Linked DNA regions of Methylibium petroleiphilum PM1. The protein of the gene in region 1 interacts with the protein of each later gene in a pairwise test. Links are inferred from orthologs where the notes say so. Each region holds a gene or a part of one and is shown in the gene's direction. Other genes may lie near its edges. The genes, in order: MPE_RS02330 and ftsB.

The links.
Region 2: the proteins of MPE_RS02330 (region 1) and ftsB interact in binary tests that used the Escherichia coli proteins (3 or more experiments, as listed by UniProt). The link is inferred for Methylibium petroleiphilum PM1 from one-to-one orthologs.

Annotation. Positions count from the first base shown.
Region 1 is NC_008825.1:504,870-508,102, forward strand. Bases 1-2,922 are described here. They hold MPE_RS02330 (cell division protein FtsQ/DivIB), read left to right. Parts: upstream 1-1,019; coding sequence 1,020-1,826; downstream 1,827-2,922. Other genes in these bases: murC (UDP-N-acetylmuramate--L-alanine ligase), read left to right, coding at 1-56; MPE_RS02325 (D-alanine--D-alanine ligase), read left to right, coding at 53-1,012; ftsA (cell division protein FtsA), read left to right, coding at 1,847-2,922. Also shown: more of ftsA, read left to right, coding at 2,923-3,076; cell division protein FtsZ, read left to right, coding at 3,134-3,233. UniProt on the Escherichia coli protein: Essential cell division protein. May link together the upstream cell division proteins, which are predominantly cytoplasmic, with the downstream cell division proteins, which are predominantly periplasmic. May control correct divisome assembly.
Region 2 is NC_008825.1:3,028,917-3,032,184, forward strand. Bases 80-3,036 are described here. They hold ftsB (cell division protein FtsB), read left to right. Parts: upstream 80-1,398; coding sequence 1,399-1,674; downstream 1,675-3,036. Other genes in these bases: eno (phosphopyruvate hydratase), read left to right, coding at 80-1,367; pnuC (nicotinamide riboside transporter PnuC), read left to right, coding at 1,729-2,361; MPE_RS14375 (AAA family ATPase), read left to right, coding at 2,384-3,034; trmB (tRNA (guanosine(46)-N7)-methyltransferase TrmB), read left to right, coding at 3,031-3,036. Also shown: more of eno, read left to right, coding at 66-79; more of trmB, read left to right, coding at 3,037-3,268. UniProt on the Escherichia coli protein: Essential cell division protein. May link together the upstream cell division proteins, which are predominantly cytoplasmic, with the downstream cell division proteins, which are predominantly periplasmic.

The DNA of each region.
Region 1 (3,233 bases):
GCTCGATCGGCGCCGTGCCCGGCCAGGTGGTCGAACTGTTGGGAGCCCACGCATGAGCGCCACCCCCGATCCCCGGTCCTTCGGCAAGGTCGCCGTGCTGATGGGCGGCACCTCGGCCGAACGCGACATCTCGCTGATGTCCGGCGGCGGCGTGCTGAAGGCGCTGCAGGACGCCGGCGTCGACGCCCACGCCTTCGATCCGAAGGATCACGAACTGGTCGAGCTGCGGCGCCAGGGCTTCCAGCGCTGCTTCATTGCGCTGCACGGTCGGCACGGCGAGGACGGCACGGTGCAGGGCGCGCTGGAGCTGCTGCGCATTCCGTACACCGGTTCGGGCGTGATGGCGAGCGCCATCGCGATGGACAAGATCATGACCAAGCGCGTGTGGCTCGCCGAAGGGCTGCCGACGCCACGCTACGTGCGGCTCGCGCCCGACGAGCAGACGCCCGAGCGGGTGCGCGGCGTGCCCGACGACCTGGGCCTGCCGTTGATCGTGAAGCCGCCGCGCGAGGGCTCGTCGATCGGCGTCACCAAGGTGCTCGGCTATTCGCAGATGCAGGACGCGGTGGCGCTGTCGGCCCGCCACGATCCCGACGTGCTGTGCGAGGAGTTCATCGACGGCGCCGAGGTGACCTGCCCGGTGCTGGGCGAGGGCGCGAATGCGCGCGCGCTGCCGGTGATCCGCATCGTGCCGCCCGAGGCCGGCTACGACTACCAGAACAAGTACTTCACCGACGAGGTGAAGTACCTCTGTCCGAGCGGCCTGCCGGCGGACGAGGAGGCCGAGATCCAGCGCATCGTGCTGGCCGCCTACCGAGCGCTGGGCTGCCGCGGCTGGGGCCGGGCCGACCTGATGATCCGCGCCAGCGATCGCAAGCCCTTCCTGCTGGAGATGAACACCTCGCCGGGCATGACCGGCCATTCGCTGGTGCCGATGTCGGCCAAGGCCGCAGGCCTCGGCTACGAGCAGCTGTGCCTGCACATCCTGCAGGGAGCGGCGCTCGACGCCTGAGCCCCTCATGGCCCGCAGACCCCGCCTCCCCGCGAAGCCGCAGCCGCTGCCGGCCGATGTGCGCCTGATGCGCACCGGCGCCAGCGTGCTGTTCGCGTTCGCGCTGCTGGCCTTCATCGGGCTGCTGCTGACCTGGGCGCTGCGCGCGCCGCTGTTCACGCTGCGCGGCGTTCGCGTGGAGGGCGAGGTGGCGCGCAACAGCGTGACCACGATCCGCGCCAATGCGATGCCCAAGCTGAGCGGCAACTTCTTCAGCCTCGATCTCGCGCAGGCCCAGGAGGCCTTCCAGTCCGTGCCCTGGGTGCGGCGGGCCGCGGTGCAGCGGGTGTGGCCGAACCGGCTGGCGGTGCGCCTCGAAGAACACCACGTCGCCGCATGGTGGCACCAGGAGGACGGCGACGACAAGCTCGTCAACGTGCAGGGGGAGGTGTTCGAGGCGAACCCGGGCGACGTCGAGGACGAGAACCTGCCGGTGCTGCAGGGGCCGGAGGGCAGTTCGGCGTCGATGCTCGCGATGTACCGGCGGCTGGTGCCGGCGTTCGAGGCCATCGGCGCGAGCATCGAGACGCTGGCGATGAGCGCGCGCGGTTCCTGGCGAGCCGAGCTGGACAGCGGCGCGCAGGTCGAGCTCGGCCGCGGCGGCGAGGACGAGGTGATGGCGCGGGTGCAGGCCTTCGTGGGCACCGTGCCGCAGCTGACGGCGCGCTACGAGCGCCCGCTGGCGTATGCAGACCTGCGCCACGCCGACGGCTACGCGCTGCGGCTCAAGGGCATCGGCACGGCGGCGCCGACGGCGGCGGCAGGCAGGAAATAGAAGGAAAAGGCGGGAAGCACATGGCCAAGGAATACAAGGATCTCGTCGTCGGGCTCGACATCGGCACCGCCAAGGTGATGGCGGTGGTGGCCGAGGTGCTGCCCGAGGGTGAGCTGCGCGTCGCCGGCATCGGCACCGCGCCGGCCCATGGGCTCAAGCGCGGCGTGGTGGTGAACATCGACGCGACGGTCCAGTCCATCCAGCAGGCCTTGAAGGAGGCCGAGATGATGGCCGACTGCAAGATCACGCGCGTCTACACCGGCATCACCGGCAGCCACATCCGCGGCCAGAACTCCACCGGCATGGTGATCGTGCGCGACAAGGAGGTCACGCCGGTCGACGTGGCGCGCGTGATCGAGACCGCCAAGGCGATCAACATCCCGAACGACCAGCGCATGCTGCTGGTCGAGGCGCAGGAGTTCGTGATCGACGGCCACGAGGTCAAGGAGCCGATCGGCATGAGCGGCGGCCGCCTCGAGGTCAAGGTGCACATCGTGACCGGCGCGCAGAGCGCGGCCGAGAACATCATCAAGTGCGTGCGCCGCTGCGGGCTGGAAGTGGACATGCTGGTACTCAACCCCAGCGCGTCCAGCCACGCGGTGCTGACCGACGACGAGAAGGACCTGGGCGTCGCGCTGGTCGACATCGGCGCCGGCACGACCGACGTGTCGATCTTCACCGACGGCTCGGTGCGCCACACCGCGGTGATCCCGATCGCCGGCGACCTGATCACCAGCGACATCGCGATGGCGCTGCGCACGCCGACCAAGGACGCCGAGGAGATCAAGGTCGAGCACGGCGTGGCCAAGCAGCTGCTGGCCGATCCGAACGAGCAGGTCGAGGTGCCGGGGCTCGGCGACCGCGGCCCGCGCATGCTCAGCCGCCAGGCGCTGGCCGGCGTGATCGAGCCGCGCGTCGAGGAAATCTTCTCGCTGGTGCACCAGGTGATCCGCGAGAGCGGCTACGAGGAGCTGCTGTCCAGCGGCATCGTGCTCACCGGCGGCACCGCGGTGATGCCCGGCATGGTCGAGCTGGGCGAGGACATCTTTCTGAAGCCGGTGAGGAAGGGGCTGCCCACCTACGCCGGCGCACTGTCAGACATGGTGGCGAGCCCGCGCTCGGCCACCGTGATGGGCTTGCTCGAAGAGGCGAGGCTCGCGCGCACGCGCGGCATGAAGGCAGCGCAGCAGGCGGGGTCGGTCCAGACCCTGTTCGGCCGCGTCAAGGATTGGTTCATCGGGAATTTTTAGGGCGTCATCCAGCCCACGTTTTCAACCGGCAACTGCATCAGACGAAGGAGGTCCACCATGGCCATCGAGATGATTGAAGAATTCGAGCTCGGCACGAAGATCAAGGTGATCGGCGTGGGCGGCGGCGGCGGCAACGCTGTCGAGCACATGATCAACG
Region 2 (3,268 bases), 2.5 Mb from region 1 along the record:
CCGGCGAAACCGGATCCGCGGCGTCCTCTCGTCGAGCACCTCTCTTCCTCTTTGAAAGTCATTCCATGAGTGCCATCGTTGACATCGTCGGGCGCGAGATCCTCGACAGCCGCGGCAACCCCACCGTCGAATGTGACGTGCTGCTCGAGAGCGGCGTGATGGGCCGCGCCGCAGTGCCGAGCGGCGCCTCCACCGGCTCGCGCGAGGCGATCGAGCTGCGCGACGGCGACAAGGGCCGCTACCTCGGCAAGGGCGTGCTGAAGGCCGTCGAGCACCTCAACACCGAGGTCTCGGAAGCCGTGCTGGGGCTCGACGCCTCCGAGCAGGCCTTCCTCGACAAGACGCTGATCGACCTGGACGGCACCGACAACAAGGCCCGCATCGGCGCCAACGCGACGCTGGCGGTCAGCATGGCCGTGGCGCGCGCGGCGGCCGAGGAATCGGGCCTGCCGCTGTACCGCTATTTCGGCGGCATGGGCGGCATGCAGCTGCCGGTGCCGATGATGAACGTGGTCAACGGCGGGGCGCATGCCAACAACAGCCTCGACCTGCAGGAGCTGATGATCATCCCGGTGGGCGCGCCGAGCTTCCGCGAGGCGGTGCGCTGGGGCGCGGAGACCTTCCACGCGCTGAAGAAGATCCTGCACGACAAGGGCATCAGCACCGCGGTGGGCGACGAAGGCGGCTTCGCGCCCAGCGTCGAGAACCACGAGGCCGCGATCCAGATGATCCTCGAGGCAATCGACAAGGCCGGCTACACCCCGGGCACGCAGATCGCGCTGGGCCTCGACTGCGCCGCCAGCGAGTTCTACAAGCCGGGCAAGAACGGCTCGCTGGTATACCAGCTCGACGGCGAGGGCGGCCTGTCGCTGTCGGCCCAGCAGTGGACCGACATGCTGGCCGGCTGGGTCGACAAGTACCCGATCATCAGCATCGAGGACGGCATGGCCGAAGGCGACTGGGCCGGCTGGGCCCACCTGACCGAGGTGCTGGGCAAGAAGGTGCAGCTGGTCGGCGACGACCTGTTCGTCACCAACACCAAGATCCTGCAGGAAGGCATCGACAAGGGCATCGCCAACTCGATCCTGATCAAGATCAACCAGATCGGCACGCTGACCGAGACCTTCGCCGCGATCGAGATGGCCAAGCGCGCCGGCTACACCGCCGTGATCTCGCACCGCTCGGGCGAGACCGAGGACAGCACCATCGCCGACATCGCGGTGGGCACCAACGCCGGCCAGATCAAGACCGGCTCGCTGTCGCGCAGCGACCGCATGGCCAAGTACAACCAGCTGCTGCGCATCGAGGAAGACCTGGGCGACGTGGCGGTCTATCCCGGCCGCGCCGCGTTCTACAACCTGCGCTGAGTCCCCGCTGCCTGCCGCGCCCGCCGCCGCCATGCGCCTGATCACCGTCGCGCTGGTCGCGTTGCTGGCCCTGGTCCACGCCGAGCTGTGGTTCGGCAAGGGCGGGGTCGGCCGGGTGGTCGGCCTGCAGGCGCAGCTGCGCGAGCAGCAGGCGAAGAACGACGTGGCGCAGACACGCAACGACCGGCTCTCGGCCGAGGTGCGCGACCTCAAGGAAGGCCTGGAGATGGTCGAGGAGAAGGCGCGCTCCGAGCTGGGCATGCTCAAGCCCGACGAGATCTACGTGCAGTACGCGCCGCGCCGCTAGGCCCGCGCCCGACTCTCTTTCGCCCCGATGCGCCGCCCGAGCGCATGCCTTGCGATGCTCACCTCGCTGATCGACTTCCTCAACGCACCGGCCTTCGTGCTCGGCCCGCTGGCCGCCAGCCGCGCCGAACTGGCCGGCGCGCTGCTGGGCGTCTGGATGGTGTGGTGCAACCTGCGCGTCGACCCGCTGGCCTGGCCGCTGGCGATCACCAGCTCGGCGCTCTACGGCCTGGTGTTCTGGGAGGCCCGGCTGTACGGCGACGCATCGCTGCAGCTGCTGTTCATCGCGGTCGCCTTCTGGGGCTGGTGGCAGTGGCTGTGCGGCACCCAGGCCGATGGCAGCGCGCTCGCAGTGCGCCACCTCGCCCCGCGCGGCCGGCTGCAGGCACTGCTGGCCTTCGCCCTGCTGTGGCCGGCCACCGCGTTGCTGCTGCGCCACGGCACCGACACCGACGTGCCCTGGTGGGACGCCTTCCCCACCGCCGGCAGCGTGGTGGGCCAGGTGCTGCTGGGCCGCAAGCTGGTGGAGAACTGGCCGGTGTGGATCGCCGTCAATGCCGTCGGCGTGAGCCTGTTCGCCTACAAGGGGCTGTGGCTCACCGTCGGGCTTTACGCGCTGTTCGCGCTGCTGGCGGCGATCGGCTGGCGCGCCTGGACCCGCAAGGCCGCGGCGATGAGCTCGGCATGAGGCGGCTTGCGGGGCGGTGCGCATGGGCCCGGTGATCGCGCTGGTCGGTGCCGAGAGCACCGGCAAGACCACGCTGGCCCATGCGCTGGCGCTGGAGCTCCGTTCGCTCGGCCGGCCGGCCACGCGGGTGGCCGAGTACCTGCGCGAGTTCTGCGACGCGCACGGCCGCACGCCGCGGCCCGAGGAACAGGCCGCCATCGCCGACGAGCAATGGCGTCGCATCGAGGCCGCCGCGCGGGACGGTCACATCGTGCTGGCCGACACCACGCCGCTGATGATCGCGGTCTACAGCGAGTTCGTGTTCGGCGACCGCAGTCTCTACCCCCTGGCGCTCGAGCGCCAGCGCCGCTGCGCCCACACGCTGCTGACCGGCCTCGACCTGGCCTGGCAGCCAGACGGCCTGCAGCGCGACGGCGCCCAGGTGCGCGGCCCGGTCGACCGCTTGGTCCGCGACGCGCTGGCCTCTGCCGTGCTGCCCTATTCGGTGGTCTATGGCGAAGGCTCGGCGCGCACGGCAGCCGCTGTGGCTGCGCTGCGCCCGCTGCTGCACCTGCCCGCCCAGGTGGCCCCCGCGCCCGACGGCCCGCGGCTGCGTGGCCGCTGCCGCGAATGCCTGCAGCCCGAATGCGAACATCTGTCGTCCGCGTCCGCGGCGAAGCGCCCATTGCCATGAGCGAACCCGATTCCTCTTCTCCTCCGGCCCACCCGCCCCGGCCGATCCGCAGCTTCGTGCTTCGCGCTGGCCGCATGGGCAGCGGGCAGACACGCGCCCTCGCCGAACTCGGCCCGCGCTTCGTGCTGCCGTTCCAGCGCGAGCCGCTCGACCCGCAGACCGTGTTCGGACGCCGCGCCCCGCGGGTGTTCGAGATCGGCTTCGGCATGGGCGACGCCACCGCGCAGATCGCCG